4 regions of the Nonomuraea sp. NPDC003707 genome follow, and region 2 is predicted to be linked to each of the others. Evidence: riboswitches for the same ligand, from Rfam matches in the RefSeq annotation. Region 2 holds a riboswitch; each other region holds the start of a gene.

Region 1 (7,518 bases), on a different contig from region 2:
CGTCGATGCCCAGGACCCGGGTCACCGGGCGGCGCCCCTGCGGGCGAGCGAGTCGATGGCCACGGCCAGCGCCAGCACCGCGGCGGTCACCATGAACCGCACCGAGGAGTCCACGCTGAGCAGGTACATGCCGTTGGAGATGGCCTGGATGACCAGGACGCCGAGCAGCGCGTCGTAGGCCCGGCCGCGCCCGCCGAACAGCGAGGTGCCGCCGATGACCGCGGTGGCGATCGCCATGAGGAGGATGTCGCTGCCGCCCGAGCCCTGGTTGACGGCCGACAGGCGGCTGGCGGCGAGGATGCCCCCGGCCGCAGCCAGCGTGGAGGCCAGCATGAACGCGAGGATCCTGATCCTGGTGACGTTGATGCCGGCGCGCCTGGCGGCCTCGGCGTTGCCGCCGACGGCGTACAGGTGCCGCCCGAACGTGGTGTGCCTCAGCATGAGGTCGAGCAGCACCACCAGCGCCCCGAAGATGATCAGCAGAAGCGGCACGCCGCGGTCCGCCGACATGACGATCACCGCCGCGGCGAGCAGCACCGCCAGCCCGCCCGCCTTGGCCGGCGACCACCACAGCGGCGTCACCGGCAGCCCGGCCGCCAGCCGCAGCCTCCTGACCGCGAGCGACGCGCCCGCCGACACGGCCACCAGGGCCGCCGCGACCGTCCACGCGAGCCAGCCCGGCAGCCAGGTGTCGCTCAGCTTGGAGATGAAGCCGGTGAACGGCAGGTTGATCGTCCCGCCCTGCCGCAGCAGGTAGAGCAGCAGGCCGAGCCAGCCCATCAGCCCGGCCAGCGTCACGACGAACGACGGCATCCGCAGCTTGGTCAGCATCAGGCCGTGCAGGAACCCGATCGCCGCGCCGACGGCGAGCGCCAGGAGGATGGCGAGCAGCGGGTTCCAGCCCTGCTTGACGTGGACGATCGTCATGATCGTGGCGCACAGGCCGCTGACCGAGCCCGCCGACAGGTCGATCTCGCCGAGCAGCAGCACCATGATGATGCCGAGCGCGATCGTGCCGGTGGCGGCCATCTGGAGCACGAGGTTGGTGAGGTTCTCGGGGGACAGGAAGCGGTCGTTGAGCGTGCTGAACACGATCGCGATCGCGATCAGCCCGCCGACCACCGGCCATGCGCCGACGTCCCCCTGGCGCAGCCGCTCGACGGCGACCTTCGGCGTGTACGGGCTGCGTACCAGCGTGTCGGTCATGTCCCCGCCCCCGTGATCGCGGCCACGATCTCCTCCTGGGAGGCGGTGGCCGTGGTGAACTCACCGGCGTTGCGGCCCAGCCGCAGCACCACCACGCGGTCGCTCACCGCGCGTACGTCGGCGAGGTTGTGCGAGATGACCAGCACCGCGAGCCCGCGCTCGCGCAGCCGCCCGATCAGCGCCAGCACCTGCGCCGTCTGCTCGACCCCCAGGGCCGCCGTGGGCTCGTCGAGGATGACCAGCCGCGGCTCGCCGATGAGCGCCCTGGCGATGGCCACCGACTGCCGCTGGCCGCCCGACAGCATGGCGACCGGCACCCTGATGTCCCTGATGCGCACGTCGAGCTGGCCGAGGAGGTCGCGGGTCGCGCGTTCCATGGCGATGTGGCGCAGCAGCGAGCCGCGGCGGCGCTCGGTGCCCAGGAAGAGGTTGGCCACGACGTCGAGGTTCTCGCAGAGCGCGAGGTCCTGGTAGACGGTCGAGACGCCGAGGGCCTGCGCGTCGTGCGGGTTGGCGATCCTGACCGGCGAGCCGTCCACGGTGATCGTGCCGGCGTCCGGCGTCACGACCCCCGAGATGGCCTTGACCAGCGTGGACTTGCCCGCGCCGTTGTCGCCCATGAGGGCCACGACCTCGCCGGGGCGCAGGTCCAGGCGGGCCCCGTCGAGCGCCTGGACCGCCCCGTACCGTTTGGAGATGTCTGTCGCCGAGAGCATCTACTCGATGCCCTGCTTCTCGCAGGCGGCCTTGACCTCGCCCGTGCAGAGCTGGGCGGCGGTGTAGAAGCCGTCCTTCACGATCGTGTCCTTGACCTTGTCGGCCGTGACGGGGATGGGGTCGAGGAGGAACGCCGGGATGTCGGCCGCGCCGTTGTTGACCTTGGCGGGCGCGGTGGGCTGCTCGCCCTTGGCGACGGCGACGGCGAGCTCGGCGGACTTCTCCGCCTCCGCCCTGATGTCCAGATATATGGTCATGTACTGCTCGCCGGTGAGGATGCGCTGGACGGCGGCCAGCTCGGCGTCCTGGCCGGTGATCGGCGGGAGCTGCTTGTAGCCCGCGCGTTTCATGGCCGCGATCGCGCCGCCCGCCATGCCGTCGTTCGCGGACAGCACACCGGTGATGGTGTCCTTGCCCAGCGCGGTGATGGCCTGCTCCATCTCCTGCTGCGCCTTGTCGGGGCTCCAGTCCGGCGTGTCGAACTCCCTGCCGACCTTCACCTTCCCGTCCAGCACGCTCTTGGCGCCCTTCTTGTAGTCGGCCGAGCTGGGGTCGGTGGGGGAGCCGTGGATCATCACGATCTGGCCCTTCGCCGCCGTGCCCCTGGCGGTCATGGCGTCGAGCAGGGCCTGGCCCTGCATCTCGCCCACCCGTACGTTGTTGAACGAGACGTAGTACGCGTAGTCGATGCCCGAGATCAGCCGGTCGTAGGCGATGACCGGGACCTTCTTCTGCTTGGCCTGGTTCACCAGGGGAGCCACGGCGTTGGCGTCCACGGCGTCGAGCACGAGCACGTCGGCCTGCTGGGTGAGCGCGGCCTCGACCTGTTGCTGCTGCTTGGGGGCGTCCTGCTCGGCGTTGCTGTAGAGAATCTTGCAGTCGGGGCAGAGCGACTTGACCTTCGCCTCGAACAGCGGGCGGTCGAACGCCTCGTATCGGGTGGTCTTGGACTCGGGCAGGAACAGCGCGATCGTCTTGCCGCCCTGGTTCTGCGTGGTCGTGGCGGTGGCGCCGGTGCCGTTTCCGGTACTGTTCCCGGCGTTTCCGCAGGCGGCGGCCAGGAGGACCGCCGCGACAGGGATTGATCGCCATGCTCGGTGCATCGCACTTCGTCCTTCCGGATGTGCCGCCCCTGTGCTTGGTAAGAAAGGTAATTTACTATCAGGCAAGTTGGCTAGGCTCTGTTTCCTCAAGGAGGGTGAGATGCGGGGCGACCTGGGTAATCCGCGGATGCTGCGAGTGCTGAACGAGCGCCGCCTGCTCGACCATCTTCAGGAGCACGGCCCCGCCTCGCGCACCGACCTCGCCAAGATCACCGGCCTGTCGAAGCCCACGGTGTCCGCGGCCCTGGCCGGGCTGGAGGTGGACGGGCTCGTTCACCTCGTCGGCGAGGTCTCCGGCCGCCCGGGGCCGGTCACGTCCCTGTACGACGTCAACGCCGCCGCCACCCACGTCGCCGGCGTCGACATCGGGCGTGACTGGATCAGGGTCGCCGTCGCCGACCTGCGCGGGAAATTCGCCGGCCGGAGGGACGGGCGCAACACCGCCCTCACCTCCGCCGAACTGGCCCTCCTGGTCGGACAGCTGTGCCGGGCCGCCGCCCATGAGGCCGCCGTCGACTGGCCCGACATCGCCTGCGCCGTCGTCGGCACGCCCGGCGTGTACGACCCGGAGCTCGGCCGCCTGGAGTTCGCCCCCAACCTGCCCGGATCCGACCTGGCCGAGCGCCTGCGCGCCGAGATGGAGGTCGACCTCGTCATCGAGAACGACATCAACCTGGCCGCCGTCGGCGAGCACACGCACGGGGCGGGGCGCGGCAAGTCCAACTTTGCGCTGGTGTCCGTCGGCACCGGCGTCGGGATGGGCATCGTGATCAACGGTGAGCTGTACGTGGGCGCTCGGGGAGCGGCGGGGGAGGTCTCGTACCTGCCCGCGACCGAGGACCCGGCGCCGCCGGCCGGTGACGCCCTGGCCCACGGCGCCACGGAGGCGGTCGCCGCCGCGCCCGGAGTGGTCCGCGCGGCCCGCGCCGCCGGCCTGAGCCTGCGGACGGCCAAGAAGGTCTTCGCCGCGGCGGCCTCCGGCGACGGAGTGGCCCGCTCGGTGGTGGAGGCCGAGGGGCGCCGCATCGGCGGCCTGCTGGTGGCGGTGGCCGCCGTGCTGGATCCGGAGGTGATCGTGCTCAGCGGCGGCGTGGGCCGCAACCTGGACCTCCTGGGGGAGTCCATCGAGGCCCGCATCGCCGAGCTCGGCCCGCTGCGGCCGTCGGTGGTGGCCAGCACGCTGGGGGACAGCGGCGTCCTGCTGGGCGCGGTGGCCCGCGCCAGGACCCGCGCCTGGGAGCTCATCTTCGACGCCCGCCTCCCCTGACCGTCGCGTGGGGAGGCGGACGCCGCGGCCTCCTACAGGGTGGCCGTGAGGGTGGTGGGCGTTTCGTCGCGCTGCTTCTGGAGCTTGGACCAGAGCCGTACGCCCTTGCGGTCGGGGCGGACGCCACCCACGAAGGAGTCTCTGCGCCAGGAGGTCAGGCGCTCTTCCTTGACCACGTCACCCGTGTGCGGCGAGTGGACCATGTAGCCGGGCCGGGAGATCATCCCGACATGCCCGAGGCCGTGGAAGAAGACCAGATCGCCGGGTTTGAGGTCCTTCCAGGCGATCTTCTTGGTGAACGCGCCGTACTGTTCGGCGGCGGTGCGGGGGAGTTCGATTCCGGCGTGCTCGTACGCCCTGAGCATGAGCCCGGAGCAGTCGTATCCGCTCGGGCTGGCGCCGCCCCACACGTACGGGGTGCCGCGCTTGCTCATGGCGAACTTGATGGCGACCTTCCAGGCGGGCTTCGGAGCCTGTTTCGCCTGGATTTCCTTGATCTGGCCGCCGGTCAGGGTGGTGAGGTCGTCGATCTTGGCCGAGGCATGGGCTGGGGAGGCCAGCATGAGCCCGGCGGCGCCCGCCGCCAGGACAATGGCGATTCGAGACAGGGGTCTGTCCTTCCATAAGGCCGGCCGGGTTAGCTGACGGGCTCGGGCCTGGAAGTAGCCCTACGGCATGGGGGTGCCGACTCGCCCCAGGGGGAATGTGGGTCCCCGGCTCCACGCAACGGCGCGCGGATTAGGCTGGTCGGTGACTTTAACGAAACGGTCAAAGAACCGCAATACCGGACAAAGGGGGCGTCCGAAAGATGAGATGAAGTGTTCGTCAGCCGAGACGACGCGGTAAGGTACCGCCCATGGAGTCGCGTAACATCCGTCTGGCCGTCATCCCCGGCGATGGGATCGGCACCGAGGTCGTGGCCGAAGGGCTCAAGGTCCTGGAGGCAGTGGGCACGAAGATCGAGCCCACTCACTACGACCTGGGAGCCGCACGCTATCACCGTACCGGCGAGACGCTGCCCGACGCCGTGCTCGAAGAGCTGCGCGGCTACGACGCGATCCTGCTCGGCGCCGTGGGCGACCCCAGCGTGCCGCCGGGCATCCTCGAGCGCGATCTGCTGCTGCGGCTCCGCTTCGAGTTCGACCACTACGTCAACCTGCGCCCGGTCAAGCTGTTCCCCGGCGTGGAGACCCCGCTGGCCGACACGCCGCCGGAGAACATCGACATGATCGTCGTCCGCGAGGGCACCGAGGGCCTCTACGCGGGCACCGGTGGCGCCATGCGGCGCGGCACCCCGCACGAGATCGCCACCCAGGAGTCGCTCAACACCGCCTACGGTGTCGAGCGCGTGGTGCGCTACGCGTTCGAGAAGGCTGTCACGCGGCCGCGCAAGAAGCTGACGCTCGTCCACAAGACCAACGTCCTCACCTTCGCCGGTGACCTGTGGCAGCGCACGGTCAACCGCCTGGCGGCGGAATACCCCGACGTCACGACCGACTACTGCCACATCGACGCGGCCTCGATGTTCTTCGTGAGCCAGCCGGAGCGGTTCGACGTGGTCGTCACCGACAACCTGTTCGGCGACATCATCACCGACCTGGGCGCCGCCATCGCGGGCGGCATCGGCCTGGCCGCCAGCGGCAACATCAACCCCGAGCGGTCCGCGCCGAGCATGTTCGAGCCGGTGCACGGCAGCGCCCCGGACATCGCGGGCCAGGGCAAGGCCGACCCCACCGCGACCATCCTGTCCGTCGCCATGCTCCTCGACCACCTCGGCCTGCACGCCGAGGCGGCCAAGGTCGAGCAGGCGGTCGCCGATGACATCCTCGAGCGGCTGGCCGGCTGGGCGGGTCGCACCACCCACGAGATCGGTGACGACATCACCGCGCGAGTATCCGGCTAGGACCGCCTAGCCCCCAACGCGCCTGGTGGTCCGACGAGGGCCGCCAGGCGCTTTTTTGCGTCCAAAAGGGCTGATCGCCGCATTGGCCGCTTGCCATCCCATATAGCGAGACAATAGGAAGTACCGGGACTGCCTTCCGGGCAGCGCCCGCTTACCAGCACCGATCCGCAGATTTCTGTAGATTTGGGCAGATTCGCAGAGAGAAGGACCGACGTCATGACCATCGCTCAGAAGCTCAGCTTCGACGTGCAGCTATCCGACCACGCTCGCACCGCGGCCGAGCGGGAGCAGGTACTGGCGAACCCCGGCTTCGGGCAGACCTTCACGGATCACATGGTCTCGATCGACTACACCGAGGGGCAGGGCTGGCACGACGCCAAGCTCCTTCCGTACGGCCCGCTCTCGCTCGACCCGGCCACCTCGGTCTTCCACTACGCGCAGGAGCTGTTCGAGGGGCTCAAGGCCTACCGCCAGGCCAACGGCTCGATCGTCGCGTTCCGCCCGTACGCGAACGCCGCCCGCTTCAACCGCTCCGCGCTCCGGATGGCCATGCCGGAGCTGCCGGAGGAGGCTTTCGTGGAGTCGCTCGAGCTCCTCGTCCAGACCGACAAGGAATGGGTGCCCACGACCGAGGGTCACAGCCTCTACCTGCGCCCCTTCATGATCGCCACCCAGGCGGGGCTCGGTGTCAACTACCCGTCGAAGTCGTACAAGTACATGGTCATCGCCTCCCCGGCGGCCTCGTACTTCACGGGTGGGCTCAAGCCCGTCTCCGTCTGGCTGTCCACCGAGTACACGCGGGCCGCCCCCGGCGGCACGGGCTTCGCGAAGTGCGGCGGCAACTACGCGGCCGCGTTCGTCGCGCAGCGGCAGGCCGTGGAGAACGGCTGCGACCAGGTGGTGTGGCTGGACGCCCACGAGCACAAGTACGTCGAGGAGATGGGCGGGATGAACCTGTTCTTCGTCTTCGGCGACAAGCTCGTCACCCCCGCGCTGACCGGCACCCTGCTGCCCGGCATCACCAGGGAGTCGATCCTGGAGCTGGCCGGCGACCTGGGCCTGGAGACCGAGGAGCGCCTCATCTCGATCGACGAGTGGCAGGCCGGATGCGAGTCCGGGGAGCTCACCGAGGTGTTCGCGTGCGGCACGGCGGCCGTGGTCACGCCGGTGGGCACGGTGAAGGGCGCCGACCGCTCCTGGAGCGTCGCCGACGGCAACCCCGGCCCGGTGACGATGCGGGTGCGTGAGGAGCTGGTGGGCATCCAGTACGGCGCCCGCCCCGACGCCCACAACTGGATCCACAAGATCGTCTAGTGGGGACG
Region 2 (7,518 bases):
GCAGAACAGGAGCATTCCGGCCACCAGATTGGCCACGGGAATGCCCATCAGCATGACGGGGCCCGGATAGACCAGGGCCCGTTTGAGCAGCGCCCTGGAGGACACGTGGGGCGGCGCCAGGCGAATCCCCATGATCGCCTTGCCGAACGTCCTGCCGCGCCGGTAATGGGCCCACCAGTCGTAGCCGGTATAAGCCAGCCCCGCCGCCAGCCAGGCGAACACACCGGGCAGCCGGCCGTCGAACGCCTCCAGCATCCCTACAGTCCGGAAGACGCCCCACAGCGCGATGAACAGAATGTAATAGAGCACCCCGAAGACGAACGCCTCAATCGCCCGGGCGGCGAGCCGTTCCCACCATTCCGCGGGCGGCGCGTCCGCCCGCGGCGGCGACCCGGCCATAACCCCCACCTCGCGTCATCAGCGGCTCAGGTTCCCCATTTTGGTACGGCCTGTGCACACAAAACAGGGGCCGACGCGAAGCCGGCCCCTGCTTTTACCTGACGCTTGGACTACTTGATCTTCACCACCACGGTGTTGGAGAACTTGTCCGCGAACGTCTGCTGCAGCGGCTTGTCCCAGAGCTGGGAGGCGCCGTTGACGCCCACGGCCGCGTAGGCGAGCAGCGAGCCGATGAAGCCCAGAGGGAGAGCGTTGAGGATCCAGCCGCCCCACGTCACGCCGGCGCGCTTGAGCGCCACGTCGGTCGGCAGGCCGCCCGGCGGTATGCCCTGGCCCACGGGGACGACCTTGATGCCCATGACCATCTTGCCGACGGTCTGCCCCTTCGCCTTCAGGAGGAAGAAGTCGTAGGCGACCCACAGGGCGGTCACGACGATCGCCGTCAGGATGGTCACGACCACACCTGAGAACATGCCGCCGCCGCTGCCGTCCAGCGAAGAGTAGGTGGCCAGGAACAGCACGCCCATGATCAGGCCGATGACCACGTTCACGATGAAGAGGATGACCCCATCGATGAGCCTCGCCACCAGGCGCTGCCACCACTCCGCCAGCGGTGCCGGCGCGCCGGGCGGCTGCACGCCCACGGGCCCGGGCTGGCCGTAGGCCTGGCCGTAGCCGGGCTGGCCGTACTGCTGCGCCTGCCCGTAACCCTGCTGCCCGTACTGCTGCTGGCCGTACTGCTGGTCGCCGTAGCCCTGCTGTGCGTAGCCGGGCTGGGACTGCTGCTGCTGGCCGTAGCCCTGCTGGCCGTACTGCTGCTGGCCGTAATCGGGCTGGGACTGCGGCTGCTGGCCGTACTGCTGCTGGCCGTAGTCCGGCTGCGACTGGGGTTGCTGGCCGTACTGCTGGCCGTAGCCCTGCTGGCCCGACTGCGGCTGCTGGCCGTAGCCCTGCTGGGACTGGGCCTGCTGGCCGTAGCCGGGCTGGGACTGCTGCTGGCCGTACTGCTGGCCGTAGCCCTGCTGACCCGACTGCGGCTGCTGACCGTAGCCCTGCTGGCCGTACTGCTGCTGGCCGTAGTCCGCCTGGGACTGCGGCTGCTGGCCGTAGCCCTGCTGCCCGTAGCCCTGTTGGGGCTGGGCCTGCTGGCCGTAGTCAGGCTGGGACTGCTGCTGCTGGCCGTACTGGGGTTGCTGGCCGTGCTGCTGCTGTCCGTGCTGGGGTTGCTGACCGTACTGCTGTTGCTGTCCGTACTGGGGTTGCTGGCCGTAGCCCTGCTGACCGTACGGGGGCTGCTGCCCATAGGCGTCGTCCGCCCGGTAGCCGATCACAGTCGCGTCCGGGTCGGGCTCGCCGGGGTGGCGGCCCTGGTTCTGCTGCCCGTAATAGGGAGGCGCAGAGTTGTCGCCGGATTCGTCCTGTGGATACGGCGGCTGTCCGGTGCTCACCGTGTCACCTCGCTTCGAGTGCGCATGTGGCACGTGTCAGGACACATGCCTGTGCTGCCCAACGTATCGACATAGGTATCAACAATCACCTTTCCATCTGGTCAAGGTCCACGTCACCCGATGTCAGGTGGAGCAGCATGCGGGTGTTTCCCAGCGTGTTCGGCTTGACGTGTTCAAGATCCAAAAACTCGGCAACACCCTCGTCGTACGAGGCCAGCAGTTCGGCGTAGACCTCAGGTGAGACCGGTGTGCCCTGAATCGGGCGGAACCCGAGTCGCGCGAAGAAGTCGACCTCAAAAGTAAGACAGAATACACGTCGCAGACCCAAATCCTTAGCCTGCTGGATCAGCGCGGAGACGATCCGGTGGCCGACGCCCATCCCCCGGCACTCGGGATCCACCGCCACCGTGCGGACCTCCGCGAGGTCCTCCCAGAGCACGTGGAGCGCGCCGCAGCCGACGACCTGCCCGTCTCGCTCGGCCACCCAGAACTCCTGTACGTCCTCGTACAGCGTCACCGTGGCCTTCTCCAGGAGCCGCGGCCCCGCCCCCGCGTAGGTGTCCACCAGGCGTCTGACCATGCGCACGTCGGGCGTGCGGGCACGCCGGACCACCACCGCGGTCTCGGGCACTGTCAGCTCGGCCACCTGCTCCATGGTTCTCCAGGGTACAGATCTCATTACGGCTCAGCCCTAACTCCCATGTCTCGGCCCATCTTGTTACATCTCGTGGTCAGATCGGCACGGGATCGCGCGGCCAGCTCGCGCCCGCCGAAAGCGCGGACAAATAGGGCGTAGGGCCTCTTCTGCACGGGTGCCCACGAGATCACCTTGTGACCCTTCGGTTGTGAAACCTCTACAGACTTGGCAGTTCTGGTTGAGCACGAACCCGGAGTGCATTAGTGTCCAGCGACAATGTTTCCCGCGTGTCGCGCGGGAGGCACGCCCAATTCTCGCAAGAGAAGCCGGGGAACCGCCGGTGGCGACCTCCGACGCCACCACTGGGGTGAATCCGAGTCTTTCGGTAGGGCTGCTCCGGCCCGAACCCGTCAGCTAACCCGGTAGGCGTCGACGAGAGGAGCTGGTTGGTGAAGCCCACGCTCAGCGGTGGGGGGAAGTCGGCGGGCAAGCACGCCCGCCCTCCGGAACGGGCCCGGCGACCACGCCGCGTAGGTGTGGTGAGTCTCACAGTCGCCGCGCTGCTGTTCGCCATCCCCGTCGGTTCGGCGTCCGCGGATCCAGAGCCCTCGCTGAAAGAGCTCGCCGACCAGGCCACGAAGCTGCACACCGACATCGAGACGCTGACCGAGCAGTACAACGGCCAGCGGGAGAAGCTCAAGACCGCCAAGAAGGCCGCCGAGGCCGCGGAGAAGACGCTGACGAGCAGCGAGACGGATCTCGCCGCCAAGCGCTCGAAAGCCGTCGCGCTGGCCCAGAACGCCTACATCACGGGCGGTCTGAAGACCCTCGCCTTCGCCACCTCCGACGACCCCGAGGGCTTCCTCAACCGCGCCGCGACCTCGTACGCGCTGCAGACCGAGCAGGGCGAGGAAATCAACCAGCTCACCAAGGCGATGGACACGGCCACCCGCGCCAAGCAGAGCGCCACGGCCCGCATCGACGAGGTCCAGAAGCTCGTCACGGACCTCGAGGCCAAGCGCAACAAGATCACCAAGCTGGTGACGAAGGTCGAGAGCAGCCTGTTCAGTCGGGCCCTGGGCGAGGCCGGGCGCCCCGGCACGCGGGCCGTGCGCGTCAACCTGCCGATCCCGGGCTCGGGGAAGGCCGCGGAGGCCGCGCGGTGGGCGCTCACGCAGCAGCTCAAGCCGTACGTCTGGGGCGCCGAGGGCCCCGGCTCGTACGACTGCTCCGGGCTCGTCATGGCGGCGTTCCAGCGGGTGGGCATCTCGCTGCCGCACTACACCGGCGACCAGTGGACGGCCGGCCGGCACGTCTCGCGCGAGGAACTCCGGCCGGGCGACCTGGTGTTCTTCTACAGCGACCTGCACCACGTGGGCATCTACATCGGCGGCGGCATGATGGTGCACGCCCCGCAGACGGGTGACGTCGTACGGATCGCGTCGATCGCGAGGCGGCCGTTCGCCGGCGCGGTGCGCATCGCCGACTGAGCCCGCACCCCGGCGGTCCGCCGCGGCTAGATCAGCTGGCGGCGGGCTGCCCAGGCCACGGCCTCGATCGCCGTGGCCACGCCTATGCGGTCGCAGATGCCGCGCAATCTTCGTCGTACCGTGCGCCCGCTGATATCCAGCCGCCGCCCAACCCGATCGACCGTGACTCCCTTGGCCAACTCCGCCAGCAGCGCCAAATCAGCATGGCTGAGCTCAACGCCTTCAGTGAGCACATCCATCGGGAGCCCTCCCCCCAACAGCAGAACTTGGACCTCACAGACGGGCCAAAGCCGCTCCTCGCAGACGGTAAACGCATCGTGGAAAGGTCGTCAAGCATGACAATCGCCGCACTTGACGAGCGCTATTGACATGATCCGCTATATATGACGCACTCGCGATATGTCAGAACGTAGAGTGATCACATTGGGGCTTCCGGAATGGCCCTGACCAGCGTTCCGGTTTTCGATCGGTCCGCCATGGATATTCCGCATGATCGATACCCGCGTTATCGCGGGACACGCGTCCGTGACGCGATCTTTCCGGCGCACGGCAAGCCACCAATCGCTCGCTTTGTACTGCGCTCCCACCCGATCCGACAACCCAGGTCAGGCAGTTGATTAAGGCAATTGGATCAATCCGCTATGGCAATTGCCGCCACGGGTTCAGGCCGGCGGCCCGCCGGGTGGCGGGCGTCCTGCTCTGACCGCCGGGCCGGGCGGCCTCGTTTCCGGGTGCGCGTGCCCGGCGGGATCACAGGGGTGGCCGGGGCACCACGGACGCTCCCTGACCCGCGCCTCCGCGGCCTTGACGCGATGCTTACAAGCGGCTTCGGATCGGAAACCGGGCGGCCCGGAAGCCGGATTCGCGACGGCGGTGATCGCTCAGGCGCCGGCGGCGTCGTAGCGGTCCCTGGCGGCCTCGACGTCCTCCATGTGCGCCTCGGCCCAGCTCTTGATCGCGGCCACCAACGGCATCAGGCTCTCGCCCAGCGGGGTGAGCGCGTAGTCCACCCGTACCGGCACAGAAGGGGTGAGCGTGCGCGAGACCAGGCCGTCACGCTCCAGGCCGCGCAGGGTCTGCGTGAGCATCTTCTGGCTGACGCCCGCGATGCGCCTGGACAGGTCGCTGTAGCGGCGCGGGCCCTGCGCCAGCGCGGTCAGCAGGAGGGTGACCCATTTGTCGCTGAGGGTGTCGAGCAGCTTCCTGGAGGGGCATTCGGCGAAGTACGCGTCGAAGACCTGCCTGGCCTCGTCCCGCTGCTCCGCCGCCGTCTTCGTGGCCATCCGCGCACCCCTTCCCGATCGCTGCCTACCAGGAGAGGGTAGAGCGCCCGCGGCGGGCGCTCTACGACGGCGGCAGGACGCCGGTCAGTGGGTGGGCTTGACCAGCGGGAACAGGATGGTCTCGCGGATGTTCTTGCCGGTGAAGGCCATGATCATCCGGTCGATGCCCGCGCCCATGCCCCCCGTGGGCGGCATCGCGTACTCGAGGGCCTGCAGGAAGTCCTCGTCCAGCTGCATCGCCTCGAAGTCGCCCCCGGCGGCCAGGAGGGACTGCTCCACCAGGCGGCGGCGCTGCTCGATCGGGTCGATCAGCTCGGAGTAGGCCGTGCCCAGCTCCGTGCCGAAGCCGATCAGGTCCCACTTCTCGGTCAGCAGCGGGTTGTCCCGGTGCTGACGGGTCAGCGGCGAGGTCTCCAGCGGGTAGTCCATGACGAACGTGGGCTGGACGAGCGTGTGCTCCACCAGGGCCTCGAAGATTTCCTGCACCAGCTTGCCCGGACCCCACTTCGGGTCCCAGTGGATCTCGCGCCGGTCGGCGATCTTGCGGAGCTCCTCCAGGCCGGTCGCGGTGGTGATCTCCTCGCCCACGGCCTCCGACACCGCGCCGTACAGGGTGATGCGCGGCCACCGGGCGATCCCGAGGTCGACCTCCACCCCGTCGTGGACGACCACCGTGGTGTCCAGGGCCGCCACCACGGCCTTCTGGTACATCCGCTGGGTCAGGTCGGCCATGTCGTTGTAGTCGAGGTAGGTGCCGTACGCCTCGAGCATCGTGAACTCGGGATTGTGCGTGGAGTCGGCGCCTTCGTTGCGGAAGTTGCGGTTGATCTCGAAGACCTTCTCGATGCCCCCGACCACGAGCCGCTTGAGGTAGAGCTCGATCGCGATGCGAAGGTAGAGCTCCATGTCGTAGGCGTTGATGTGGGTCTTGAAGGGCCGGGCCGTCGCGCCGCCGTGGATGGGCTGCAGCATGGGCGTCTCGACCTCGAGGTAGCCCTCCTCGTGCCAGAAGTCGCGCACCGCGCGCACCGTGGCGCTGCGCAGGCGGGCCATCTTCCGCGACTCGTCGTTGACGATGAGGTCGACGTAGCGCTGGCGGACGCGCGCCTCCGGGTCGGTGAGCCCGACGTGCTTCTCCGGCAGCGGACGCAGGCACTTGGCGGTGATCTGCCAGCTGTCGGCGAGGATGGACAGCTCGCCGCGCCGCGAGGTGATGACCTCGCCGGTCACGCCCACGTGGTCGCCCAGGTCGACGTCGCGCTTCCACGCGGCCAGCGAGTCCTCGCCCACCTTGTCGAGCGAGATCATGACCTGGAGGTCGGCGCCGCCGTCGCGGAGCGTGGCGAAGCAGAGCTTGCCGCCCACGCGGTTGAGCATGACGCGCCCCGCGACCGCGACCGTGTCGCCGGTGGCGGTGTCGGGCTCCAGGCCCTGGTATTTCTCCCGGACCTCGGCGTTGGTGGCCGTACGGGGGAAATTCACCGGGTAAGGGTCGACGCCTTCGCTGCGAAGGCGGTCGAGCTTCTCCCTCCGGATGCGCATCTGCTCGGGAAGTTCGTCGCTCACAAGAACAAAGGGTAGGGGATATGGCGACCTGCAAGGGTTCGTCGGCACGCTGCAGGACCGCTGCAAGAGCCCTCTTCTATCAATGTCTCACGAGCTCAGGGGGGAACCGGTAGGGAGCCGGTCCAAGGGGAGCTCAAGGAGAGAAGATGTTGAAGAAGATCGCGACAGGCTTCCTCGCCGTCGCCGCCACCAGCGCTCTGGCCCTGTCGCTGCCTTCCGCCGCCAACGCCGCCACGGCCGGCGCCCCGAACCACGACGACGACTACTCCGACTACTGGAGCCCCGTCTACTCCAAGAACGGCCTGGCGAAGTCGCAGGGCTGGATCGGCGTCAGCTGGGACGAGGACGGCGAGTCGAACGAGGTCACCGTCAAGGGCCGGCTCTACGACCTGGACAACCGCGACGAGGACGAGGGCGGCAAGTGCGCATTCGTGAAGTTCGAGGCCAGCGACTTCGACCACGACTGGTCGCCGGTCTTCTCCAAGAAGTACTGCGGCTTCCCCGGCTACAAGAAGTTCACCTTCTCGGAGAACGACGTCTTCAGCGTGCGGGTGAAGGTCTGCCAGATCGGCCAGTACAGCAACTACCCCACGAAGTGCAGCCCCTGGGACTACATCTACACCGCCGAGAGCGAGTGACGAGTCGTCCCCGGACGTGCGAGCGGCCTCCCACCCGGGCGGGAGGCCGCTTTTTTC
Region 3 (7,518 bases), on a different contig from region 2:
AGTCGTCGCCGGCCGTCGCCGAATAGCCCTCGTTGAAGATCAGGTAGATGACCTCCAGGACCGATTCCAGGCGCGCCGACAGCTCGGTGGCTTGGGGGACCTCGAAGGGGATCTCCTTGTCGGCCAGGGTCCGTTTGGCGCGGACGATCCGCTGCGCCACCGTGGACTCCGGGACGAGGAACGCCCGGGCGATCTCGTCGGTGGTCAGGCCGCCGAGCACGCGGAGCGTGAGGGCCACCCGGGCCTCCACGGAGAGCGCCGGGTGGCACGCCGTGAACACCAGCCGCAGGAGGTCGTCCTCGATCTCGTCCACCTCGGGCAGGTCCTCGTCCGTGTCGAGCCGGTGGCCGAGCTCGATCAGGTTACGTTCGAGGCGTTCGTTCCTGCGGATCAGGTCGATGGCGCGGCGCTTCGACACCGTCATCAGCCAGGCGCCGGGGTTGCGGGGCACGCCGGACTCCGGCCACTGCTCCAGGGCGGCGACCAGCGCGTCCTGGGCCAGCTCCTCGGCCAGGCCGACGTCGCGCACCAGCCCGGCGAGCCCGGCGATGAGCCGGGCCGCCTCGATCCGCCACACAGCCTCGATGGCCCGATGGGTCTCCGTCCCACGGCGGGGGGTGGCCTGGGTTCGGGCCTGGTCGTCGGTGTCGGAAGCCATCACCGGCCCATGAGAGCAGCACGAAGGCGCCGATGGCAACCCGAGTCCCGTCTCCTGAGTGCGTGCCTGACAGTGCCGGGGCGGGCGCGTGCGGGTGGGTCAGGGGTTGGGCGTGTCGGCGCCGAGGCGGTCGCGTAGTGCTTGTTCGCGTTCCCGCTCGTCCGCGGGCAGCGAATCGTCCGGTACGTCCGAAGCGTCGAACACCCGCCACACGTCCAGCCCGATCCCGTCGTACCCCGGCGGCACCGGCACGCGCATCGCCCATTCGATCGCCTCTTCCCGGGACTTGACCTGGATCAGCCAGAAGCCGGCGATGAGCTCCTTGGCCTCGGCGAAGGGGCCGTCGATCACGGTCGCCTTGCCGCCGCTGTACGCGATCTGGACCCCCTGCGAGCTCGGGTAGAGCCCTTCGGCCGCCAGCAGCACGCCCGCCTTGGTCAGCGCCTCGTTGTAGGCGTGCATGTTGTCCACGACCTCTTGGCTGGGCAGCGCCCCGGCCTCGGTCTCCGCGTTGGCCTTGCCGACGATCATGAATTTCATGGGTGTCTCTCTTTCCGGTTCGAGCTCTCGTCGAACGCGTCGAACGGCGACAGGCGGGATCGACACGTACGCGAGAGATTCAATTCGCGAACAGCCGGGCCGCGATGCCGTCCAGAACGTACTCGAGCCCGGTCTCGAACTGCCAGCCCGGCCGGTCCTTGTGCCTGCCCTCGTAGATGTACTGCCGGAAGCCGGGGTAGCGGCCGGTGTCGAGGAGGTAGGTGAGCTGCGGGGCCAAGCTGAGGTAGACCTGCTGCTCGCTGGACCAGCCCTGACCCGCCATGAGCCGGCGCATCGCGATCTCGGCGCCGGTGACTCCCTGCGTGTAGGAGCTCACGGTGTTGACGACGGCCATCTTGGTGTCGGCGTCCAGGTCCAGGCCGTCGACGGCGCGCAGCGAGCGTTCCGCCACCGCCAGGCGGTTGGGGGTGACGGCGAGAATCGCGCTCGGCGGGAGCTGGGCGAGCCAGAGGTGCTTCAGCACCAGCTCGCGCGTCCTGACGGCGATCTCCCGCAGCGTCTCGCGCCATCCCGCCGTCTCGCCGGGCAGCTCCAGCTCGCCGTAGACGTGGTCGGCCATCAGCTCCAGCAGCTCGTCCTTGCCCGACACGTACCGGTACGCGGCCATCGGGGCGACGCCCAGCTCGGTGGCCAGCCGCCGCATGGTGATGGCGTCGAGGCCCTCCGCGTCCGCGACGCCCACGGCGGCGGTGGCGATGCGGTGCGGGGACAGGGTCTGGCGGGGGGCGGGCGCCGGGCGCTCGAGGCGGGCCCACAGCGGAGGCCTGTCATCGGGCTTGCGCGGGGCAGTCATGGATCGCCCTCCTCTCGACGAGTTTGTGTACAACGTATCAGAAGTAGACAACGTACACTCTGATCTACAATGTAAAGGAGCCGAGCTGGTCGAGAAAAACGCGTGCGGTCGGGGCGCAGTCGTCCGCCGACGGAACGGCCAGGGCCAGCGAACGGGTCATCTTCGGCTCCAGGGGCCGGGTGACGACGGCGCCCAGGTCGGCGGGGAGGCCGAGGGTCGGGACGATGCTGACGCCCAGCCCCGCGGCCACCATCTCCAGGATGGCGGCGGGGCCGCTGGCCTCGAAGGCGACGTCGAGCCGTACCTGGGCCGTCAGCGCCGCACCCATGATGAGGGGACGGCAGCCGGCGGTGGTCAGGATGAACGGCCTGTCCTCCAGATCGGCGAGATTGACGGCCGGGCGGGCGGCCAGGGGGTGGTCGGCGGGCAGCACGGCGACCATGTCGTGGGTGCTCAGGTGGACGGTGTGCAGGCCGGGCGCGGGGAGGGTGACGACGCCGACCTCGGCGGCGCCGCGGTGCAGCCATTCGCGGATGTCGTCGTCCATGCCCTCGAAGAGGCGTACGCGGACCTGCGGGTAGCGGTCGGTGAACGCGCGCAGCAGCTTGGCGACGAGCGTGCCGGTGGCGCTGGGGAGACTGGCCAGGCGGAGTTCGCCGGTGATCTGGCCGCTGGCGGCGGCCACGTCGGCGCGGATGAGGTCGAAGTGGCGCAGGCTCTCGCGCGCGCGGGCGAGGGCTCGCCGGCCGGCCTCGGTGAGGGCGATGCCGTCGCGGTGGCGGACGAACAGGGCGGCGCCGAGCTCGCGTTCGAGGGCGGCGATGGCGCGGCTGACTGCGGGCTGGGACATGCCGGTGTGCTCGGCGGCGGCGGTGAAGCCGCCGTGTTCGGCGACCGCGACCAGGGCCCTAAGCTGCGCCAATGTCATACCGACATACCTTAATTGATATTTGACCGGGGCACTTCCAGAACATGATGGTTATGTCCATGTTCGAGCGAATGACGATCGAAGTCGACGGCCGCGTGGCCAGTTATCTGACGGCGGGCGAGCGGGGCCCGGTGGTGTTGCTGTTGCACGGCACGTACTGGAGCCGGGTCTGGGCGCCGGTGATCGACGGGCTGGCGGCGGCGGGGCTGCGTCCTGTGGCGGTGGATCTGCCGGGGCTGGGGCGTTCCGGCGGGGAGCTGACGGCGGAGACCGCGGCGGTTCCGGCGCTGGCGGCGTGGGTGGCCCGGTTCGCGGCCGCGGTCGGCGCGGGGGAGCGGCTCTCGGTGGCGGGGCACGACATCGGCGGTGCGGTCGCCCAGCACCTGCTGGTGGAGGGGAAGCCAGAGGTGCGGCGGCTGGCGCTGGTCAACTCGGTCACATACGACTCCTGGCCGGTGCCCGGCGTGGCCCGTTACCGGGATCCGGCCGTGGTGGCGGCCACGACCGTGGAGGAACTGCTGGCCGCCCGCCGCAAGGCGGTCACCACCGCGCTCGCCCGGCCGGCCACCGAGGCGGAGCTGGCCGATTACCTTGATCCGTGGAACGACCCGCGGGTGGGCCGGTCGTGGATGGCGCTGGCGGGCGCGGCCGACAGCCGTTACACGCTGGATCTGGTGCCCGCACTCAAGGCCGATGGGACGCCGAAGCTGCTGGTGTGGGGGGAGGACGACACGTTCCAGGAGGTCCGGTACGCCGAGCGCTTCGCCGCCGAGGTGCCGAACACGACGCTGGTGCGCGTTCCCGGGGCGGGGCACATCCCGATGGAGAACGATCCGGCCGGGGTCACCCGGGCGCTGGCGGAGTTCTTTCTCGGCTGAGACCACTGCGGGCGACGAGGGCGACGGTGGCGAGCAGGGCCAGGGCGGCCGCCAGGGCGGGTGCGGGGCCGGTCGTGAGGTGGAGGAGGGCGCCAGTCAGGGCGCCGAGGAACATCGCGGCAATGGAGGCGGATCGACGCAGGGCGGCCCGGCCCGGCGTGTCGGCGGCCAGGCTCGTGAGGGTCGTGGTGAGGACGTTGGTGACCAGGTCGGGTACGCCGAGCGCGCGTACGGACGCGTTCTGCAGGCCCATGCCGCAGGCGAGCAGCACGATGAGGGCCGCCTGGGACCAGGTCGTGCGGTGTCCGGCCGTGAGGGCGATGGCGAGGGTGGCGGCGACGAGGAGCGCGTGTACGGCGGTGGCGGCGGCGAACGCCCGTCGCGGGTTCGCGGTCCGCCTGATCACCCGGCCGGCGCTCCAGGCGCCGGCTCCGAAGGCGACGAGGGCCGCCGGGGAGGCCCATCTGGACATCTGGGCCTCCCCGGCCAGGGCGAAGCTGAGGAAGACGATGTTGCCGGTCATGTTGGCGACGAAGACGCGGCCCAGGCCGAGGAAGCTGACCGCGTCCACGAGGCCGGTGACGAAGGCCAGGAGGATCAGCAGGGCGGGCAGGACGCCGTGCGGGTTGGCGCCGCGCGGGAAGAGCCCGTCGGCGACCCGTCGCAGCCCATTCCGGACCAGCCTTCCGGGGCGTCTGCGCGCGGCTGGCATGGCGGGCGGCTCCTTGGCGAGGTCGCGGGCGGTTCGCCTCGGGTCTTCCCCGGTGACGGGCCGCCGCACTCGCGGGGGTGAAACGCGACGAGCGCGCGTCCCGTTGCGGGACGCGCGCTCGTTCGGCGCTGGGGGAAGGCCGGCCAGGAGGTGCCTGGGGAGGTCCGGCCTGGAGGCGCCGGGGGAAAGTCCGGTCAGGAACGGTACTGGGGGTAGCCGTAGCCGACGACCTGGGACTTGGGACGGACGCGCTCCTCGACCTTGCCGTTGCCGGTGTTGCCCTCGACGGTCGAGATGGTGCCGTCGCCGTTGTCCTTCTCGACGAACCCGACGTGCTTGATGTCGTTGAGGTTCTTGCTGCCGCTCCACGAGAAGTACACGATGGCGCCGGGCTTGGCCTCGGTGCCGAAGCGGTGGTTGGCCTGGAACCACTTGGCGTGGGCGACGGTCCAGGCGTCCCAGCCGATCTGCGAGCGGGCGCCGGTCTGCTCGCCCACCCAGGAGACGAACATCGCGCACCAGGCGGCGTTCAGGTAGTCGGCGCGGCTGCCGCCGTCACGGGCGATGGTCTCCGCGGCGCGCTGCGAGCCGGCGTACCAGCGCTGGAACTTGGTGCCGCCGCCGGCCGCGTTCTCGGTGATGCCGACCTGGGACTTGGCGAGCGCCAGGACCTGGCCGGCGGTGACGCCGACCTTGGTCTCGCGCGAGCGCTCGGCGTGGTCGGCGACGGTGGCGGTGCCGGCGACGGTGTCGATCGGCTGCTTGTCCGCTGCGGTGGCGCTGGTCATGTGGGCGCCGAACGCGGTCCCGAGGATGGTGGCGCCGAGAAGGGCGCGGGCGATGTTGGTCTTCGCAGCAGAGGTAAAGCGGATGTTGGCCATCGAGGGGGTTTACTCCTTGCTTCCATGCCGCTTACCGGGTTAGCTGACGGGTTCGGACGTGGAAGCTGCCCTACGGCACCGAAGTGCCGATTCACCCCAAAGGACGTGGGTCCCCGGTTCCGCCCGAGGGCGGATTCAGCGGTCACAGGACGTTCCTGTGATGTGTCGTGCGATGGTCGGACAAGTCCGGACAAACCGGACGTATGTCTCAAGAATGCCTCAAACGTAATGCATAAGGCAAGAGCGTTACAAATCGATAAAGGTCCAGCTAGGCGACCTGCCTGCGAGCCTCGGCCAGAAGCCCCATCATGGCAAGGGATTCGTCGAGCGGCATGATCGAACTTTCGGTCCTGCCTTCGGCCGTCGCGGCCCGGACCTCGCGGAGCTCCCCGGTGTACCCGTTGTCCGCCGGATCGAGGATGTACTCCTCCGGCTCCATGGAGGGCCCGGAGAGCAGAATCCGCGGCGTGGCCCAGAACGGTGCCTGGAGGTCCGCCCGCATCTGAGTCCCTACAACACTGGCATGGTTCGGGTAATTCCCGAGCAACGAAGTCTCCACGAGAGCCTTCCTGCCACCGGGGTAGAGCAGCACGCCGCCGGCCTCCGCGTCGACGCCGTTGGGCGCCAGAGTGCCGGTGATCCGCAGGTCGGAGGGCATGCCGAGGATCAGCTGGGCCAGCCCGAACGGGTAGATCCCCAGGTCCAGGAGCGCCCCGCCGCCGAGCTCCGGCGCCCACAGCCGGTGCTCCGGGTCGTAGGGCTTGGCGAAGCCGAAGGAGGCGTGCACCGAGCGGAGGTCGCCGAAGCGCTCGTCGGCCGCGATCTTCTGGACGAGCGGGTTGAACCGCATCCACATCGCTTCCATCAGGAACACGCCCGCCTCGCGCGCCAGGCGTACCATCTTCTCCGCGTCGTCCACGGTGGCGGCCAGCGGCTTCTCGCACAGCACGGCCTTGCCCGCGGCGATGGCGACCTCGGCCACCTCCAGGTGCTGGGCGTGCGGCGTCGCCACGTAGATCGCGTCCACGGCCGGGTCGGCGCAGAGCCGCTCATAGGAGTCGTACGCGGACTCCGCCCCCAGAATGGCGGCCAGTGCCTGCGCCCGCCCCAGGTTCCTCGATCCGACGGCGGCCACCCGCATGCCCGGTTCGGCCGCGATGGCCGCCCCGACGGTCCGCGCAATATTCCCTGTCGCCGCTATGCCCCACGCAAAATCCCGCACGCGGGAGATCGTAGACGAGTCAGGTCATGTTGAACGTGTCGGGGTCGGGTCCGATCCGCTGGCCCCTGTTCATCGCGCCGATGGCGGCCATGTCCTCGGCGTCGAGGATGAAGTCGAAGACGCCGATGTTCTCGGCGATGCGCGCCGGGGTGACCGACTTGGGGATCGCGACGTGGCCGAGCTGCAGGTGCCAGCGGAGCACGATCTGCGCGGGCGTCTTGCCGCACTTGTCCGACAGCTTGGCCAGCGCGGGGTCGTTCAGCAGGCCCTGGCCCTGGCCGAGCGGGCTCCACGCCTCGGTGAGGATGCCGTTGGCCTCGTGGAAGGCGCGCAGCTCGCGCTGCTGGAGGTACGGGTGCAGCTCGATCTGGTTGATGGAGGGCACGAGGTCGGTCTCGTTCATGAGGCGGGTGAGGTGGGCGATGCTGAAGTTGGAGGTGCCGATGGCCTTGGCGCGCCCGTCACGGTAGATCTTCTCGATCGCCTTCCAAGCCTGCACGTACTTGTCCTGCTGCGGCACCGGCCAGTGGATGAGGAAAAGATCGATGTAGTCGAGGCCGAGCCGGGCCAGGGACTCGTCGAAGGCCGCCTCCGCGCGGCCGTGGTCGGCGTTCCACAGCTTGGTGGTCACGAACAGCTTCCGGCGCGGCAGCTCACTTTCGCGTACGGCCTGCCCCACGCCTTCTTCGTTGCCGTACGCGGCGGCGGTGTCCACGTGCCGGTAACCGGCCTTGAGCGCGGTCGTGACGGCCCGCGCGGCCTCGTCGGCGGGGACCTGCCAGACGCCGTAGCCGAGCTGCGGGATCTGCACGCCGTCGGTGTTGAGCATGAGCGAGTTCATGCTCTCCATTGTTCACGTCGCGTTTCTGGTGGCTTAAGGCGGCG
Region 4 (7,518 bases), on a different contig from region 2:
TCCGCCGACCGGCAGGCGGGGGGTCCACACATTGAGGGTGAGAGAGCCGTCCTCGTTCCAGTCGGGGGTGCGGTGTCCCATGACCGCTTCGAGACGGGAGGGGGCCCGGGGGACGGACGGGCCGGAGCAGGCGGCATCCCACTGGCCCGACCAGTCGGGGTGCTGCGCGGGGGTGGCGAAGCGCCGGTCCCCCAGCGGGGAAGCCGCGTTGGGGATGCCGCGGAACGCGGCGACGCCGTCCTCGACGGTGCCCTGCACGCTCCCCGACTCGGTGTCCACGACGGGGCGTTCCCTCACGATCATTGATGTCACCTTCCTTGCCGGAGTGGTACGCCTCCGTTCTACGGTCGTTCGGCGGAAAAGAGCGAGCAGCCGCCCCGTAGCTTCCTGATATGCGTCATGGATCACGGGATTCTGGCGAAAGTAAGACATATGAGACATGAGATGGATGCGACGGAGCGGCGGATCGCCGCGGTGCTGATGGCGTCGCCGCGGGCGTCATGGCGAACGATCGCCCGTGTCCTTGGGATCTCCGAGCGCACGGTCGTGCGCCGTGCGACACCGCTCCTGCACGACGGCACGCTGCGGCCCACAGCGATCCGCAATCCCGCTCTCTTTCCTCGGCTCATCCCCATGGTGTTGCGGATCCGGTGCCGGCCCAGCCGCATCCAGGCGATCGCCGCGGGACTGGCGCGGCGTGCCGACACGGTGTGGGTCGACATTCTCGGCGGCGGTGACGAGATCAGCAGCGTGCTCTTTCTCGACGGGCCCAAGGCCCGGACCTCGCTGCTGCTGCGGGACCTGCCCGCCACAGCCGCCGTCCATTCGTGGGACGCCTACGACCTGTTGAAAGTGTTTCCCGCGGGGTTCGCCTGGAGCGCGGGACTGCTGCCCATGGATCAGTTCGAGACCCTCGCCACCTTGCCGCGAGAGCCCGTTGACGCGCCGCAGATTCAACCGCTCGATGACGCGCTCATCGACCAGTTGACCGCGAACGCGCGCGCCGGCTACAGCGACCTGGCCACCCGGCTGGGAACGTCGGCGTCGACGGTGCGCCGTCGGCTGGACCTGCTCATCTCTGCCCACATGGTGCGTATGGCGTGCGAGGTGGACTTGAGGCTGCTGGGCATCGGCAGTGAGGCGCTGCTGTGGATCGCCACCGGTCCGGGCAGCCTGGACGCGACCGGGCAAGAGCTGAGCCGGCATCCGCAGGTGCGGTTCACCGCGGCCACGACCGGGGCGGCGAACCTCCTGGTGGCCGTCGCGGCCGACGATCTGGGCGGGCTGTACTCCTTTCTCACCGAGACTGTCGGATCGCTAGACGATGTCCGCGGGCTGGAGGTGACCCCGATCCTGAGCTCACTGAAACGGACCGGCCTCTTTCGCCGATCCGAGATCTGAGTTCCTCAACCTGTCGCCGCCCACGACACCCCGCGCGTCATGACGTATCGTTCGCCAGACCTCCTCGCCGCCCGAAGGAGCACGTCAGGTCCCGAGATCACGGATCGGCCCACGTTCTCGCTCCATCGCTCCCGTCGGAGATGCGCGCGGCTCCAGCATGTCATCCGGTACGTCACCGCACCCGGCCGGAACCCTGATCAAGGTGGACCAGCGCTCTCAGCGCCGGTGCCCTTTACCGATGGAGATTTACCCCCGGGGGTATATTGGGCGCGGAGGTGGTGCGGATGGAGATGGACGCGACCGTCCTGAGGGATGCGCTGACGCGGCTGAAGCGGGCCCACGGCCAGCTCGGCGGAGTGATCGCGATGATCGAGAACGCCGAGGACTGCGAGAAGGTGCTGACGCAGCTGGCCGCGGTGTCGAAGGCGTTGGACCGGGCCGGATTCAAGATTATCTCGACCGGGTTGCAGCAGTGCCAGGTGGCGCGCGAGCAGGGCGAGGAGCCACCGATCAGCGTGGAGCGGCTGGAGAAGCTGTTCCTCGCTCTTTCTTGACCGTGTGATCGGGTGAGCCGGGGCACCCATATGTTCTCTTGATACCCCCGGGGGTATTTGATGATCGAAAGGAGACAAGGAGATGACGATCCAGGTCGAGGTGATCGAGACCTCCTCCCTGGGGGACCGCAGTTATCTCGCCCATGACGGGCAGGTCGCGGTGGTGGTCGATCCGCAGCGCGACATCGACCGCGTCCTGGCCCTGGCCGGCCGCCTGGGGGTGCGGATCACCCACGTGGTGGAGACCCATCTGCACAACGACTACGTCTCCGGCGGCCTGGCGCTGGCCCGGGTGAGCGGGGCGGCGTACCTGGTGGGCGGGGCCGAGGAGGTCGGCTTCGACCGCGTGCCGGTCGCCGGCGGAGATCGGATCGCCGTCTCCGAGCGGATGTGGCTGGACGTGGTGAGCACGCCGGGACACACCTTTCGCCACCTTTCCTACGTGCTGGCCGGGCCGGGCGGGCCGGAGGGGGTGTTCACCGGAGGATCGCTGTTGTTCGGCGGCACCGGGCGTACCGACCTGCTGGGCGCCGAGCATGCCCGCACCCTGGCCCGCCACCAGCACGCCTCCGCGCGGCGGCTGTCCGGCCTGCTGCCCGACGGCGCGCGGCTCTGGCCGACGCACGGGTTCGGCAGCTTCTGCGCGGTCACGCAGTCCGGCGCGTCCGCCTCGACCATCGGCCGGGAGAAGGACGTCAACCCGGTGCTGCGGATGGAGGCCGACGACTTCGTCACCCACATCCTGGAAGGCCTGGACGCCTACCCCGCCTATTACGCCCACATGGGCGCGCGCAACGCCGCCGGAGCGGAGCCGATCGACCTGACCCCGGCGCGGCCGGCCGACAGCGCTGAGCTGCTGGCTCGCCTGCGGGCGGGCGAATGGGTGGTGGACCTGCGCTCACGCAAGGCGTTCGCGGACCGGCATCTGGCCGGCACGCTCAGCTTCGGCCTGGACGGGCCGATGGCGACCTGGCTGGGCTGGCTGGCCCCGTGGGGCACGCCCCTCACGCTGCTCGGCGAGTCGGCCGAACAGGTCGCCGCCGCCCAGCGCGAACTGGCCCGCATCGGCATAGACCGCCCGGCCGCCGCCTCGACCGGCTCCGTCGAACAGTGGGCCGGGCACAACCCGGACCTGATCGCCGACCTGACCACCGCGACCTTCGCCGACCTTGCCGCCGCCCGTGCGGGGGAGCCGGTCGGCGGCCCGACCGTCCTGGACGTGCGGATGGGCAACGAATGGCGGGCCGGTCACGTGGCCGGCGCCGTGCACATCCCGCTGCCAGAGCTGCCGGGGCGCCTGGCCGAGGTGCCGGAGGGAACGGTGTGGGTACACTGCGGCACCGGCTACCGGGCCGCGGCGGCCGCGAGCCTGCTGGCCCGCAGCGGCCGACAGGTGGTCCACATCGACGACGCCTACTCCCGGGCCGCCGACGCCGGCCTGCCCATCACCGCCCCCGATGAGGCCCCCTCTTGACCACCCTCGGCCCCGGCGACACCGGTACGCCTGCCGGGATCCGGTGACCCGCCGGGGCCGATCGACGTGCGGACCCCCGGAGCGTTGGAGTCCGCCCGCCTGCCCGGCTCCCGCGTGCCCGACGGCGCCGCGGACGTCAAACGACGGGGCTGGAGTCACGATTACCCGTAGAACGGAGTTTTGTCACAAGGGCAACGCATGAATAGCCTGTCCCACCCGTGCCGAGATCATAAAGGCCCGGAAGCGACTCCCCCGATTTTTTGCCAAGCACCAGAATCCCTACAGGCACGGCATTTCAGCGCCGCCCAGTCGCCGACACCCGCGAATCAGATTTGCACTACTTGCACCATCTATGGATATATGTCTATCTTTTGCCTAGTTGCGGCACGGATGTGGCGCCCTTTCGCCGCATCGTTGCCGCTTCGTTGACCGGACCGCGCGCTGCCCGAAGAAGCCCTTCGGGGACAGCGTCCGGCCGCCGAATCCGCGCCTCGCGGAACCGGGGACCCACGTTCTTGGGGTGAATCGGACGCCAGCCCAGGCTGCGCCATGTAGGGCACTTCCAGGCCCGAACCCGTCAGCTAACCCGGTAGGCGGTATGGAAGCAAGGAGTCAATGCCTCATGTCCAAGCCTCGGCTTGCCACAATCGCCTACATCCTCAAGAATCACCGCGATCTCCTCACCAAATACCTCAGCTTCGCCGTCGCCGTCGCGATCCTCGCCGCAACCGCCGCCATCGCCACCTTCGCATTCGCATCGCCCACCGCGCAGAACCCGGTGCCGGCGACTCGTCAAGCAGCCGGACCCCTCATCTACGGCCTGGACATCTCCAATTACGAGCCCCTGTACGACTGGAATGCCAGCCCGGCCAAGTTCGGCATCATCAAAGCCACAGAAGGCACGTCCTTCCGCGACGCCTCATTCGCCAGGCACTGGCGCGAGCTGGGCAAGAAGGGCATCGTGCGCGGGGCTTACCACTATGGCCATCCCCGCAACAATCCCATCGCGGAGGCCGAGCACTTCCTGTCCGTGGTGAACTCGCAGCCCGCCAAGGCCGGCGACCTGCTGGTCCTTGACCTGGAGACCGCGAACGGCAGATCCGTCGCCGAGGTCAACGCCTGGGCCAAGACGTGGCTGTCGTACGTGAAGGACAAGACGGGGATCACCCCGATGTTCTACAGCGGCTGGAACTTCGCCAACAAGTACGGCAAGGGCCTGTCCGAGTACCCGCTGTGGGTCGCCCACTACAGCAAGGCCAAGGGGGCCATCTCCCCGCCCGCCGACTGGAAGTCCTGGGCCATCCACCAGTACTCCGAGTCCCCTGTCGACCAGAACGTCTCCGCGCTGACCGCCGACCAGTTGCGCGGCCTGGGCCGCCCCACGGCCTGAACCCACACGGCGGGTCCGCACCGCGATCGGGTTGCTCCCAGGTGAACGCCGCCCCGCGTGCTCCTCTCGGCCCGGAGGAGCACGCGGTGGACGCCGGTCACGGATGGCACCGGTGAAGGCCGCCTCGGACAACGGCTCAGCGGACCCCGGCAGTCTTGCCCCATGCAAATCTTGCACAATGCCATGAACACTCCCGCACCCTCCCGCGTATCCCTCAGTGACCGGCGCCACTCACGAAGGCCGCGTCCAAGGGACCGGAAGGGGATGACGGCGTATGCGACTCCTCGACAGCCGTCGCGCTCTCATCAGTTGCGGCATTGCCGCCCTCTGCACTCTGACCGCCTGCGCCGGCTACACGCCGACGCCCGTCTCTGACACCGTCGGCCTCAGCACCGAGCCGACCGCCGTCGAGACCGGACCGACCGACGCACCCACGGTCCAACCCGTGGAGGAACAGCCGGAGGTCCGCACCCGGCAGACCAAGTGGGGACCGCTGTCGGAGGCCGACCAGGAGCTCATCAAGAAGGTCCGGCTCGCCAGCCTGTGGGAGATGCCCATGGCCCAGGACGCGATACAGCGCGCCAACAGCGCCCGCGTCCGCCAGGTCAGCAAGGAGATCGCGGCTCAGCACGACATGCTCGACGGGCAGGTTCGCGACGTGGCCGCCAAGCTGAAGGTCAAACTGCCGGTGAAGCCCACGCCTCAGCAGCAGGACTGGATGACAGATATTTCCGGCAGGTCCGGATCCGCCTATGACAAGACGTACGTCAAATGGCTGCGCCTGGCGCACGGACAGATCTTCACCCTGATCGGCACGGTACGCGGCACCACGCAGAACACCCTGGTGCGGCGCTTCTCCGAACAGGCCAACGCCGCGGTGCTCAACCACCAGCGCCTCCTGGAGAGCACCGGCCTGACCACGCCCGAGAGCTTCCCCACCCCGTCCATCTGACGACCGGGGGGGAGCCCGCACGGCTTCCGGCCGCCGCGAAGTGCTCAGCGGGCATCGGTCGGCGGCTCAACGCCGCGCGAGCAATTCAGACAGCGGACCAGCCCAGCGGGTTCGGCACGTTCAGGGGTGGCTCGCCGCCCGCCTCGTTGAAGGCGTTCATGGCCGAGATGAGCGCCCGGCGCTGCCTGGCCGACATCCGCGCCACGATCGCGCCGATCTCCTCCCTGCGGCGCGCGGTCACCTCGTCCACGATGCGGCGTCCCTCGTCCGTCAGCCGCATCAGGCTCTCGCGCCGGTTGTGCGGATTGACCTCCCGTACGATCAACCCGGCGGCCACCAGCCGATCGGCCATCCGCATCGCCGTGGAGGAGTTGACGCCCAGCAGCTCCGCCATCGTGACCAGCTTGGTCTCACCATGGCCGGCCAGCACCACCAGCATCCTGAACTGCGGCAACGTGACCCTGTCCCCGACCGCCCCCAATGACCTCACCGCGACCGCCACCAACAGCCGCGACCCGGTCAGCACCGCCGTGACGACAGCCGAAAGATCCTCTCCCTGCGCCTGGAGGTCATCGTCATCCTTCATAGGCACTGTTGTACATGCGCGGGACGGATCACGGGCACGAGATCCCCATCGTCCGCAGCACCTCCGCAACGCCAGGATCAGGAACGCCGTCGCCGGCGGGGTCGCGTCTATGGTGCGGCGGTCGGCCGGCCGAGCGGTTGCAGCAGCAGGTTGACGGCTGCGCGGCCGGCTTCGAGCGCGGCTTTGAGGGGCTGGCCGTCGCGGGTGAGCCGCCCGATGCGCGGGGAGTCAGGCGCGGGCCGCACGGACAGCACCGCAGGATCGGGCGCGGCCTGGCCGTCGGCGGGTGGAGGGGTCGTCGGGGGCTCGGGCCGGTCGTACCGGGCGAGCAGCGTGTCGTCGTGCAGCAAGCGGTGGTCGCGCGCGAAGAAACTCCGGTGCAGTGCCTCCGGATAGCTCCGCAGAACGGTCGCGGCGATCAGGCGCGTCCCGTAGGACGGTCGCGCGGCCGGTGCTTCGGCCGCGGCCGAAGGCGCGGGACGGGACCGCAGCACGAGGACGTGGCTGGCGCCCTGCGCCAGGGCGGTGCGGTACGGGATGGACTCGGCGAGTCCCGCGTCGTAGAAGAGCCGCCCGGCCAGCTCGACCGGCGGACCGGCGAGGAACGGGAGTGCCGCACTGGCCCGCAGGGCCAGCCGCAGCTCGACGGGACCGGTCAGGTGCGGGCGCAGATCGGTGGATTGCCCGGTCTGTACGTCGGTGGCCAGCGGGTGGTACTCGATGGGGTTGGTCAGGACCGCGTCGAAGTCCATCCGGGTGACTTCGCAGTACAGGTATTCGACCAGGTTCCGCACGTCGACCATCGGACGGCCGCGCAGGAGGTTGGACGGGCGGATCATCGCTCGCGCGTAGACGGGCTCGGCCCAACCGGTCAGGTTCTCGGGGGTTCCGCTCAGCAGCCAGGCCCCGGTGATGGCCCCGGCCGATGCCCCATAGACCGCGTCGAAGGCGTGCGCCGCTCCGGCCTCGTGCAGGGCCAGGGCCATGCCGGCGGAGACCGTGCCGCGCATGCCGCCGCCCTCGATGGCCAGGGCCACCCGGTGGCCGTCCTGGCGGGCGCCGGGACGGCTGCCGCTACGGACCCGGTCGGCTATGACGCGCAGCACTTCGTGTTCGCCGGTCTCGGGTGGCATATGTCCTTCTTTGTGTTGTGTGGCTAGT

The links. A riboswitch is a leader RNA that binds a small molecule or an ion and turns the genes downstream of it on or off. The one in region 2 is predicted to bind cyclic di-AMP.
Region 1: another riboswitch for cyclic di-AMP. It lies ahead of ACWDRB_RS54120 (C40 family peptidase); the one in region 2 lies ahead of ACWDRB_RS25205 (C40 family peptidase).
Region 3: another riboswitch for cyclic di-AMP. It lies ahead of ACWDRB_RS06730 (CHAP domain-containing protein); the one in region 2 lies ahead of ACWDRB_RS25205 (C40 family peptidase).
Region 4: another riboswitch for cyclic di-AMP. It lies ahead of ACWDRB_RS49050 (glycoside hydrolase family 25 protein); the one in region 2 lies ahead of ACWDRB_RS25205 (C40 family peptidase).

Annotation. Positions count from the first base shown of each region.
Region 1 is NZ_JBSFNK010000037.1:29,128-36,645, forward strand. Features, by position in the region: gene ACWDRB_RS54095 (ROK family protein) at 1-25, opposite strand, end outside; gene ACWDRB_RS54100 (sugar ABC transporter permease) at 22-1,206, opposite strand; gene ACWDRB_RS54105 (ATP-binding cassette domain-containing protein) at 1,203-1,922, opposite strand; gene ACWDRB_RS54110 (sugar ABC transporter substrate-binding protein) at 1,923-3,026, opposite strand; gene ACWDRB_RS54115 (ROK family protein) at 3,127-4,293, shown strand; gene ACWDRB_RS54120 (C40 family peptidase) at 4,326-4,856, opposite strand; cyclic di-AMP (ydaO/yuaA leader) riboswitch at 4,905-5,048, opposite strand; gene ACWDRB_RS54125 (3-isopropylmalate dehydrogenase) at 5,150-6,196, shown strand; gene ACWDRB_RS54130 (branched-chain amino acid aminotransferase) at 6,413-7,510, shown strand.
Region 2 is NZ_JBSFNK010000009.1:247,004-254,521, reverse strand. Features, by position in the region: gene ACWDRB_RS25220 (RDD family protein) at 1-399, opposite strand, end outside; gene ACWDRB_RS25215 (RDD family protein) at 510-1,847, opposite strand; gene ACWDRB_RS25210 (amino-acid N-acetyltransferase) at 1,933-2,502, opposite strand; cyclic di-AMP (ydaO/yuaA leader) riboswitch at 2,779-2,928, shown strand; gene ACWDRB_RS25205 (C40 family peptidase) at 3,024-3,974, shown strand; gene ACWDRB_RS25200 (LuxR C-terminal-related transcriptional regulator) at 4,001-4,213, opposite strand; gene ACWDRB_RS25195 (winged helix-turn-helix transcriptional regulator) at 4,856-5,257, opposite strand; gene lysX (bifunctional lysylphosphatidylglycerol synthetase/lysine--tRNA ligase LysX) at 5,342-6,823, opposite strand; gene ACWDRB_RS25185 (hypothetical protein) at 6,970-7,461, shown strand.
Region 3 is NZ_JBSFNK010000002.1:574,963-582,480, forward strand. Features, by position in the region: gene ACWDRB_RS06700 (RNA polymerase sigma factor) at 1-658, opposite strand, end outside; gene ACWDRB_RS06705 (YciI family protein) at 758-1,198, opposite strand; gene ACWDRB_RS06710 (TetR/AcrR family transcriptional regulator) at 1,278-2,012, opposite strand; gene ACWDRB_RS06715 (LysR family transcriptional regulator) at 2,077-2,940, opposite strand; gene ACWDRB_RS06720 (alpha/beta fold hydrolase) at 3,012-3,818, shown strand; gene ACWDRB_RS06725 (YoaK family protein) at 3,784-4,530, opposite strand; gene ACWDRB_RS06730 (CHAP domain-containing protein) at 4,725-5,411, opposite strand; cyclic di-AMP (ydaO/yuaA leader) riboswitch at 5,425-5,562, opposite strand; gene ACWDRB_RS06735 (Gfo/Idh/MocA family protein) at 5,680-6,633, opposite strand; gene ACWDRB_RS06740 (aldo/keto reductase) at 6,653-7,474, opposite strand.
Region 4 is NZ_JBSFNK010000030.1:71,548-79,065, forward strand. Features, by position in the region: gene ACWDRB_RS49030 (carboxylesterase/lipase family protein) at 1-303, opposite strand, end outside; gene ACWDRB_RS49035 (Lrp/AsnC family transcriptional regulator) at 445-1,401, shown strand; gene ACWDRB_RS49040 (metal-sensitive transcriptional regulator) at 1,686-1,955, shown strand; gene ACWDRB_RS49045 (MBL fold metallo-hydrolase) at 2,038-3,429, shown strand; cyclic di-AMP (ydaO/yuaA leader) riboswitch at 3,896-4,040, shown strand; gene ACWDRB_RS49050 (glycoside hydrolase family 25 protein) at 4,052-4,819, shown strand; gene ACWDRB_RS49055 (DUF4142 domain-containing protein) at 5,094-5,771, shown strand; gene ACWDRB_RS49060 (MarR family winged helix-turn-helix transcriptional regulator) at 5,857-6,357, opposite strand; gene ACWDRB_RS49065 (patatin-like phospholipase family protein) at 6,465-7,490, opposite strand; gene ACWDRB_RS49070 (hypothetical protein) at 7,514-7,518, opposite strand, start outside.